3 regions of the Agreia sp. genome follow, and region 1 is predicted to be linked to each of the others. Evidence: predicted binding sites of a transcription regulator. Region 1 holds the regulator's gene; each other region holds the start of a gene.

Region 1 (3,275 bases):
CGACGTGCGCGCGCCCAGTTCACATCCGGCCGCCTCGGAGCCGACGAATACACAGAGGCCATGCGCTCGGAAATCCGTCGAGTCGTCGAGTTGCAGGAGTCGATCGGGCTCGACGTGCTTGTGCATGGCGAGCCCGAACGCAACGACATGGTGCAGTACTTCGCCGAGAACCTCGACGGCTTCGACGTCACGGAGAACGGGTGGGTGCAGTCGTATGGCAGCCGGTGCACGCGTCCGTCGATCCTGTGGGGCGATGTCGCGCGGCCCGCTCCGATCACTGTCGACTGGTCGACGTACACGCAGTCCCTGACCGAGAAGCCGGTGAAGGGCATGCTGACCGGACCGGTCACGATCCTGGCCTGGTCTTTCGTGCGGGACGACCAGCCCTTGGGCGAGACGGCGCGACAGGTGGCCCTGGCCCTGCGGGATGAGATCGTCGACCTCGAGGCCGCAGGCATCAAGATCGTGCAGGTCGACGAGCCCGCGCTGCGCGAACTGCTGCCCCTGAAGAAGGCGGATCACCCGGACTATCTCGACTGGTCGGTGGGATCCTTCACCCTGGCCACCGCGGGAGTGGCGATCGAGACGCAGATCCACACCCACCTCTGTTATTCGGAGTTCGGTGTGGTGATCGATGCGATCCGCAACCTCGATGCCGATGTGACCAGCATCGAAGCCGCTCGGTCGAAGATGGAGGTCGTGGAGGACATCGCGACGAGCGGATTCGACCACGGAGTCGGACCGGGGGTCTACGACATCCATTCGCCTCGGGTTCCCAGTGTCGCCGAAGTGACTGAGCTCATCGAGCTCGCCCTCGACGGCATTCCGGAGCGCCAGGTGTGGATCAACCCGGACTGCGGCCTCAAGACGCGCGGATACGACGAGACCGTCGCGTCGCTCGAGAACATCCTCGAAGCGACACGTGCTGTGCGGGCGCGGGTGGGCGCGTCCGCCTGATGTGAAACGCACGAGAAGGGCCCCGGAAGTAGGTCTTCCGGGGCCCTTCTGCTGTACCCTCAGCTCAGCGAACCGAGCGCAACACAGACACGACCTTGCCGAGCACCTGAGCGTGGTCCCCGACGATCGGTTCGAAGTTCGAGTTGCGAGGGAGGAGCCATGTGTGCCCGTCTCGCTGCCGGAACACCTTCACCGTCGCCTCGCCGTCGAGCATGGCCGCCACGATATCGCCGTTCTCGGCGGTCTGCTGAGACCGCACCACCACGAAGTCGCCGTCGCAGATCGCTGCGTCGATCATGGATTCTCCGACGACCTTCAGCATGAAGAGGTCGCCACCGCCGACGAGTTGGCGGGGAAGGGGGAAGACTTCTTCGACCTGCTGCTCGGCAGTGATCGGAATTCCCGCCGCGATTCGACCGACCAGAGGAACGAGGGCCGCGTCGCCCATGGGTGCCGACGTCTCCGACGTCTCGGTCGCCTCCGCCGATCCCTCGGGCGTCGGGATGTCGATTAAAATCTCCATGGCTCGGGGACGATTCGGGTCACGCCTCAGATAGCCGCTCAGCTCGAGCTGATTGAGCTGATGAGTGACGCTCGAAAGCGATGCCAGACCGACCGCGTCTCCGATCTCGCGCATGCTCGGCGGATAGCCGCGCTGACTCACAGACCTTTGGACGACCCCGAGGATGGCCAACTGCTTCTCCGAGAGACTCTTGCGTCGTCTCGTTCCACGTTCCGTGGTCATGTCTCCTGCTTTCCGGCTTCTGATTTTCGGCGATGGTCTCGAGCCGACGACGATCCGTTGTGGGTGGCTTGTAACGCACTGTCGGTGGCTGGTGATGCACTGTCGGTGGCTCGTGATGCACTTCATCCGACACTCGAAACTGTATCCAACTCACGATGCAAACAAAACACATGTTCGAGTGTGTCGCGACTTTTTGTCATACGTGAACTTGATCAATCGAAAATTCGAAGCTATATTCGGAACACAGCTTCGTATCCGGTGCTCCCGGCCGAGCGCCGGATACGAATTTCTCCTGGAGGTTGGCATGACCGCTCTACCCGCTCCCGCATCACACGCCGTCCGTTTGCGCATCACGCACCGCGGTCGTGTCGTCTTGGCATCCCTGGTGTCGCTTCCTCTGGTCGCGGGCGTGGTGGCGCTCGCCTTGTTCGGTGCAAACAGCGCGGTCGCGGGCGGTTCCGGGGCCTCCGCGGCTGTCGAGACGTTCGACTACGTCACGGTTCAGGCGGGCGAGACACTGTGGGGGTTGGCCGAAGAGATCGCTCCCTCAGCCGACCCGCGCGACGTCATCGCCGACATCGTCAACCTGAACCAGCTGCCCTCCGCCGATGTGCAGCCAGGCCAGAGGCTTGCCGTTCCCGGCCGATACTGACCCGCCTCCGGAGCTACGGGCTCACGCACTAAAATCGTCATGTGACTTCTCTCGACGACCTTCCCATCCGCGACGATCTCCGGGGCAAGTCTCCGTATGGCGCCCCGCAGAAGCATGTTCGCATCGAATTGAACGTCAACGAGAACACGCACGCGATTCCCGAGCCGGTTGCTCGCGACATCATCGAGTCGCTTGCGCGTGCGATCCTCACGATCAACCGCTACCCCGATCGTGAGTTCTCGACGCTCCGAGACAGCCTCGCGGGGTACCTCGGCCACGGATTGACCCGAGACAACCTGTGGGCAGCCAACGGATCGAACGAGATCCTGCAGCAGATCATGCAGGCGTTCGGCGGGCCCGGCCGGTCGATTCTCGGCTTTCCGCCGACCTACTCCATGCACTCCATCATCGCCTCAGGCACCGGCACCACCTGGGTCGCTGCGGAGCGTGACGCCGACTTCGAGATTTCGCCGCGCACAGCTGTCGAGGCGATTCGAGCACACGATCCCGATATCGTGATCTTCTGCTCGCCGAACAATCCGACCGGCACGCCATTGTCACTCGAGACCATCCAGGCCGCCTACGACGCCACCGACAAGATAGTGATCGTCGACGAGGCGTATGCCGAGTTCGCGCCGGCGGGCGCTTTATCGGCCCTCACTCTCCTTCCCGGGCGTTCACGCTTGATCGTCTCGCGAACGATGAGCAAGGCGTTCGCCTTCGCAGGAGCCCGGCTCGGCTACCTGGCCGCAGATCCATCCGTTGCCGATGCGCTTCGGCTCGTCCGGCTTCCGTATCACCTGTCGTCGCTCACGCAGGCCGCGGCCGTGGCGGCACTCGAACACTCCACGGCGATGCTCTCCATGGTCGATGACATCGCACAGCAGCGTGATCGCATCGTCGACCGGCTCACCGAGCTCG
Region 2 (3,275 bases), on a different contig from region 1:
GATCTGAGCGTCGTTCTTGACCAGCGCGGCGATCTCGCGGAGCTCGGGCTTCTCGGTGAGCACCTGGCGAAAGTCTCGGGCGTTGAAGCGCCACAGATTCGTGGCGACGAGGTCGATCTGCGCGTCGTCGAGTCCGAGCGCGAGGCCCGCGTCACGCGCCGCCCCGCGGGCCCTGTAAGTGTTCTGCATCGACATGAGACTGACCCGGTTCGCGCCGAAGCGCTCGAAGATGGCCCGATAGATGTCGTGCCTCTTCGCCGACTCGACGTCGATGTCGATGTCGGGCAGCGTCGATCTCTTGTTGCCGAGAAAACGCTCGAACAGTAGGTCATGCCTCGCCGGGTCGACGTTGGAGATGCGCAGCAGGTAGTTGACCAGGCTGCCCGCGCCGGAGCCGCGTGCCTGGTTGCGCACCTTCATGGATCGCATCAGCGTGGCCACCTCGGCGACGGTCAGGAAGTAGCTCGCGTAACCGAATCGCCTGATGGTGTCGATCTCGTCGTCGAGGCGACGCCGCAGCGATTCGAGGTCGCTCGAGCGCGCGTCGGCGTAGCGCTCGAGCAGCCCGGATTCGCTGCGCCGGCGCAGCTCGACGACGGGATCGCCGTCGATGCCGAGAACGGCCTGCGAGGGAATCTTGGGCTGGCGCCACCCGAGGTCTGACCCGGGATCGAGCCGGCAGGAATCGGCCAGCCGTTCAGTGGCCGACAGCAGGTGCTCGGCGGCCGAACGGGGAAGGGCGGAGTGGTCGACGACAAGGAAGGCGAGTTTTCTCATGGCATCCGCAGATTTGAGCCAGGCCTGGGCGTTGGGCTGCGGTTGGAAGGCGCCGAGCGGGCGGAGCCGGTCTGCCGCGTCGAGTACGTCGCCCGTGACGGCGTCGTCGGAACGCAGATAGCGAACGGCGTTGCTGAGCACGGCGGGCACGCCGACGGTGTCGGCCAACTCGAGCATGCGGGCGGCATGACGGATGCTCGCGCGGTCGCCCGGCTCGGTGAGGTGACAGACGATCTCGACGGCGACCGCGCCGGGCAGCTGGCGTTTCCACTCGGCCAGCAGCGACGCGGCCAGAGCGAGGTCTGCCGAGGCGACAGCGTGTGCCACGTCGGAGTCGGGGCCCAGCAGCACCGTCGCGACGGGGCCGGACTCGCCGAGGATGAACCCGCTCGGCCGAGAGCGCTGCACGCCGACGTCGTTCGGATGCCGGGGCATGCCGTCGGCCGCAGGGCTGTGGGCGGCGCTGATCAGCCGGCACAGCGCGGCCCACCCCTCGCCCGAGTTCTGGCCGTGCGCCAGCACCGTGATGCGCGCGGGCGGCGAGAGAGTGGGGGTCGCAGAAGCGAGCGCCGAGGCGGGCGCCGGCCGGGCGGCCCGTGACACGCCCGCAGACGCGCCCGCCGACGCGCGCTGCGTTCTGTCGGGCAGCAGGGCGAGGTCGACCCCCACGACCGCATCGATGCCGGCGGCCAGGCAGGCTCGCACGTGGCGGATGGCGCCGTACAGGCCGTCGCGGTCGGTGATGGCCGCGACGAGCGCGCCGTCGTGCACGGCTGCAGCGACGAGTGCCTCGGGCTGCGACGTTCCGAAGTGCGCCGAGTAGGCCGATGCGACGTGCAGGTGTGTGAACCGGCTCATGGCGTCAGGCGAAGAGTTGTGCGTCGAGCACGTCGTCGGATGCTCGGGACAGCCGCCATCCGCCTGTGGCGGCATGCACGCCGAGATCGAACGTTCCGTCGATGCGCGGTGTGCCGGTGGTGAGCGGCACGGCGTCCACCCTCCACATCTCGCGGTCTACCAGGCCGTCGCCCGTGCCGCGGGGGGCCCGCTCGTCGAGTTGCCACCAGAAGCGTCGTGCGAACCACCGTTCGGGTGAGCTCGTGACCCCGTAGAAGACCCCTCGCCACTCGAAGCGGATGGGGGAGCCGTCGTCGGACAACTCGACGCTGATGGGTTCTTCGATGTTCATGGCCGCTCTCCGATCGGGAGACATTCGAATATATCTTCTATATTCGAAGTGTACGAAGCGGCACTGACATGCGCCAGTCGACCCGGTGTGGCGGCGGTCGAGGAAGGGCGGCTACAGCACGCCCGCGTCGACGAGCTGCTTCGCCAGGCCGGCGCCGTCGGGGGAGTAGACCCAGGTCGCGCCCGTACGCTCGGCGTGCACCTCGTCGTTCGAACGCCCGCCGGCGAGCACCGCCTCGCTGGGCGACAGCTGCCGGATGGCGACCGCTGCGATGCTGTCGGGAAAGTCGATGGCGAATTCGGAGTAGATCTCTTCGTCGTGCTGGCCGTCGTCGCCGATCAGCAGCCATCTCACCTCGGGAAACTCGCGGGCGAGTCGACGCAGGTTCTCTCGCTTGTGCTCCCGCCCGCTGCGGAACCAGCGGTCGTGCGTCGGCCCCCAGTCGGTGAGCAGCAGCGGCCCCGCGGGATAGAGGTTGCGCGAGAGGAACCGGGTGAGCGTGGGGGCGACGTTCCAGGCACCGGTCGACAGGTACACGACGGGCGAACCGGCGTGCTCTGTGGTGAGTCGCTCGAGCAGTACCGCCATGCCGGGTGTCGGAACCCGCGCGTGCTCATCGAGCACGAAGGTGTTCCACGCGGCGAGAAGGGGCCGGGGCAGCGCCGTGACCATGACCGTGTCGTCGATGTCGCTCACGACGCCGAACCGGGCGGCCGGGTCGAGGATGAAGACGGGGGCGTCGATCGTATCTCCGCCCTCTATCGCGAGCGACACCGTCTGCCACCCGGGTTCCAGGGCGACCTCGATGACGGCGTCGACGACCCCGCCGCGATCGGCCGTGACCGCATGCGAGCGTCCTCCGGCCTCGACGACGACGGACGCGTTGCCGAACGGCACGCTCGTGAAGCTGCGCCATCCGCGCACGCTCTCGTGGTGTTTCCGCGCCCGGCGATCCTCCCTCGACCCGGAACGCACGGGCCGGGTGAGCAGCACCCGTGCGAGCACGCGCACCCAGGTCGCTCCGCCGTATCCGGCATACGGAATGATCGTGGGCACCTGGCCGTGAGCCTGCGCCCTCTTCTGGCGGAACTCGTGCACCGCGTCTTCGAGGCGGGCCGCGCGGTGCATGATGACCTCGGCGCCCTGCTTGGCCGTGAGAGTCTTATCCGGTTTCCGCACACCCCAGTCTTGCACGCATCCGATCTCGGCGAGGGGGCTGGCGGTCTCGGCGTCAACCGATCGGCAGCACGAGCTCGGGGGAGTTGTTGCCGACCGTGCCGACCGCCGCCCCGACCGTGTGAAACACCAG
Region 3 (3,275 bases), on a different contig from region 1:
CGACAGCTGGAGGCTCGAGTTGATGCCGCGTGAGATCGACTCCATGTTGTCTTCGATGCGCAGCAGAAAGCACGAGACGAGCTCGCCGCGCTGGGCCTTGCCCGTGTTGAGGAACGTGGGGGTGGCGGGCTGGAAGCGGCCGCCGATGATCTCGTTGACCAGGTTGATGGCGAGCTGCTCGTTGCCGCCGGCGAGGCCGAGGGCCGTCATCACGACGCGGTCTTCGAAGCGTTCGAGGTAACGCTTTCCGTCGAACGTCTTCAGCGTGTACGAGGTGTAGTACTTGAACGCGCCGAGGAACGTGTCGAAGCGGAACTTCTTAGAGTAGGCCAGGTCGTTGAGCGTGGTGATGAACTCGAACGAGTACTGCTCGATTGTCTCGGCCTCGTAGTACTCCTTCTCGATCAGGTAGTCGAGGCGCTCGCGCAGCGAGTGGAAGAAGACCGTGTTCTGGTTGACGTGCTGCAGAAAGTACTCGCGCGCCGCCTCTTTGTCTTTGTCGAACTGGATCTCGCCGTTCGGCCCGTAGAGGTTGAGCATCGCGTTGAGCGAGTGGTAGTCCATCTGCACGCGACCCGGGGTCTCGATGCGGGTGTCTTCTACTGCTGCTGAGGGGACGTCCAAAACGCTTCCAATCCATCGTGGACGGCGGTGACGTCGTCCGAGGTGCCGAATACTTCGAATTTGTAGAGGTGGGGAACTCCGCACTTGCGGGAGACGATGTCTCCCGCCTTGCAGAAGGCTTCCCCGAAGTTGGTGTTGCCTGCGGAGATCACTCCGCGGATCAGGGATCTGTTGTGCTCGTCATTGAGGAACGAGATCACCTGTTTGGGAACCGCCCCGCCCTCGGTGCCCCCACCGTAGGTGGGAAGCACGAGGACGAACGGTTCGGTGGCCACGAGTCTCGGCTGCCCATTGTGAAGCGGGATGCGATCGGCCGGCATCCCGAGCTTCTCGACGAAGCGGTGGGTGTTGCCGGAGACCGACGAGAAGTAGACCAGGTTCGACACGGTGGGCAGGGCATCGATCACCGCGGCGAGCGACACGGGCCGATTAGACGGCGAGGCGAGCCAGCTCGTCGATCTTGTCGGGGCGGAATCCCGACCAGTGATCGTTGTCGGTGATGACGACGGGGGCCTGCAGGTAGCCCAGCTCCTTGACGGCGGCGAGGGCCTTTTCATCGACCGACACGTCGAAGATCTCGTACTCGAGGCCCTTGTTCTCAAGGGCCCGGTAGGTGGCCGTGCACTGCACGCAGGAGGGCTTTGTGTAAACCGTGATTGCCATGATTTGCACCTTTCTATGAAGCGGAAGGGATAGGGGGTGACCGAGATCTCAATACTACATATAGGGATCGTTCTTATCGAGAGCCACTAGATGAAGTGTTACACCCGTGTAATTCTCCACAGGCACTCCACACCCTTATCAACCGTTTGTCCACAAGAAAAATGCCCGAAACGAGCGGCGGATACCCCCGCGTGTGGATAACTTCAGCCGCGCGAAAACACCCGAACTATTTAGCCAGCCCCAGGGCGTTCGGCGTGTCGCGCCAATACGCCGGGCCTTTCCGCAATGACGGCTCTGGGTTGGACGCCGCTGTATTACGGTCGCATTTTTGATCGAACACTTGTTCTATTTACTCATTTACTGTAGCATTTATATATGGAAGACATATTCGACGCTATTCGGGCCGCCACCGCCCGTGTGTCGAATATGCATGCAACCACCGACCTTGCGGCGTTGACGTCCGACGAGCTGACAGAGTGCATGCGGCTGACTGCGCAGCTCCGGCACGAGGTCGACCGCATGTTGGCGTGCGAGTCGGCCGAGATCAACCAGCGTTCCCGGCGTGAACTCGGCGGTGCCGGATTGGCGAAGAGCGAAGGGTATGTGAACCCGCAGAGGCTGATCGCAGCGCTCACCGGCAGCACGCAGTCCGATGCGCGCAAAATCGACAGCCTGGGCAAATCGTTGATGCACGCCTCGCCCGCCTCGTTTCCGCCGGAAGCAGATGCTCCGCTCGACCCCGAGGTGGGCGACGAGAGGTCTGTGCTGCGGCCGTGGTTCGCCGCGATCAGCGACCTCATGCGGTCGGGCGCAATGAGTCCCGACCGATTCGAGTCCCTCCGAAACGGGCTAGGCGACAGCACCGACACAGTGTCGCCAGATGCTCTCGCGACATCAGCAGAACGAATCCTCGACTGCCTGCACCCGCAAGACGCCCCCGAGCTCGTCTACCGAGACGCACAGAACGCCCGGGCGTTCCTCAACCGGGCCGGTGTGGTCGAGCAAGAAAAGCGCCTGATGGCAAAACAAGAAGCCACGGTGTGGACCGATCGCGACGGCATGGTCCAGCTCCGCGCGAGCTTCGCGCCCGAAGACGGCGCCTGGTTCACAAATACGCTCAACCTGATCCTCGGCCCTCGCATCGGCGGTCCACGCTTCGTGCACGGTAAGGCCGCCGCTGCGGCGCGGACGCTCGAGGGCGACACACGCACAACGGAGCAGATCCGGGCGTCCGTGCTCGTCGATCTCCTCAAAGCGGGTGCGCTCACAGACCAGAACGCGATCCTGTCGCAGAAGCGCCCGTCCGTTCAGGTGGTCATGACTGCCAACGAACTGACCCGGCCCGACAACGACGGTGTCGCCTTCCTCGAAGGAACACGCATCCCTGTCTCGACGAACACCGTCGCCCGGCTCGCGTGCGACACGGGCATTCTGCCGATCGTGCACAAGGCCGACGGGTCGCCGCTCGACCTGGGCCGCGAAGTCAGGCTCTTCACCGCCAAGCAACGCGTCGTTCTCGCCGAACTTCAGGGCGGATGCGTCGCCGTCGGGTGTGCTGCGCCCGCGGCATTCTGCGAGGTCCATCACATCGACCATTGGTGCGAGGGTGGAAAATCAGACATCAACGACGGGGTGCTGCTCTGCCGCTTTCATCATATGCAGCTGCACAATTACGGGCACAGAGTGGTCCGGGTGGCGGGCACGCGCTACGAAGACGCGTATCGCTGGATACCTCCCACGTCATCCGACCCGCAACAGACCCCGATCCACTTGAGATTCAGGGGCGTGGCCCGCCAGAACGCTCACGCACGGGCTGCAGGGTGAACGCTCGTGGGCTCCCGAAATATCCCATCCACATACCTCACGCCATCACTCGGCGGCGCGCACGGCCAACGCAGGCGGCTCGGTAGAGAGTGCAGTCATTGCTGTGACCCGAGCACGAGCGGCGCGGGCGGTGATCCGGTCGATCATCAGACCGAGCAGCACAG

Evidence for each region. Region 1 encodes LexA, which represses DNA repair genes until DNA is damaged. Its sites were predicted from a motif close to TCGAACANNTGTTCGA; they were not measured.
Region 2: ACE5CZ_RS00185 (DUF6504 family protein) is a predicted target of LexA. The motif match lies at 1,991-2,006, and genes of this name have one in related genera.
Region 3: ACE5CZ_RS11125 (DUF222 domain-containing protein) is a predicted target of LexA. The motif match lies at 1,620-1,635, and genes of this name have one in related genera.

The regions. Positions count from the first base shown of each region.
Region 1 covers NZ_CAXVWM010000175.1:24,753-28,027, reverse strand. The annotation lists gene metE (5-methyltetrahydropteroyltriglutamate--homocysteine S-methyltransferase) at 1-957, shown strand, start outside; gene lexA (transcriptional repressor LexA) at 1,022-1,702, opposite strand; gene ACE5CZ_RS12650 (LysM peptidoglycan-binding domain-containing protein) at 2,007-2,354, shown strand; gene ACE5CZ_RS12645 (histidinol-phosphate transaminase) at 2,396-3,275, shown strand, end outside.
Region 2 covers NZ_CAXVWM010000001.1:37,411-40,685, forward strand. The annotation lists gene ACE5CZ_RS00180 (DNA polymerase III subunit alpha) at 1-1,635, opposite strand, end outside; gene ACE5CZ_RS00185 (DUF6504 family protein) at 1,640-1,966, opposite strand; gene ACE5CZ_RS00190 (App1 family protein) at 2,078-3,094, opposite strand; gene ACE5CZ_RS00195 (SOS response-associated peptidase) at 3,198-3,275, opposite strand, start outside.
Region 3 covers NZ_CAXVWM010000145.1:4,325-7,599, forward strand. The annotation lists gene nrdE (class 1b ribonucleoside-diphosphate reductase subunit alpha) at 1-564, opposite strand, end outside; gene nrdI (class Ib ribonucleoside-diphosphate reductase assembly flavoprotein NrdI) at 600-1,010, opposite strand; gene nrdH (glutaredoxin-like protein NrdH) at 1,054-1,287, opposite strand; gene ACE5CZ_RS11125 (DUF222 domain-containing protein) at 1,663-3,111, shown strand; gene ACE5CZ_RS11130 (DedA family protein) at 3,157-3,275, opposite strand, start outside.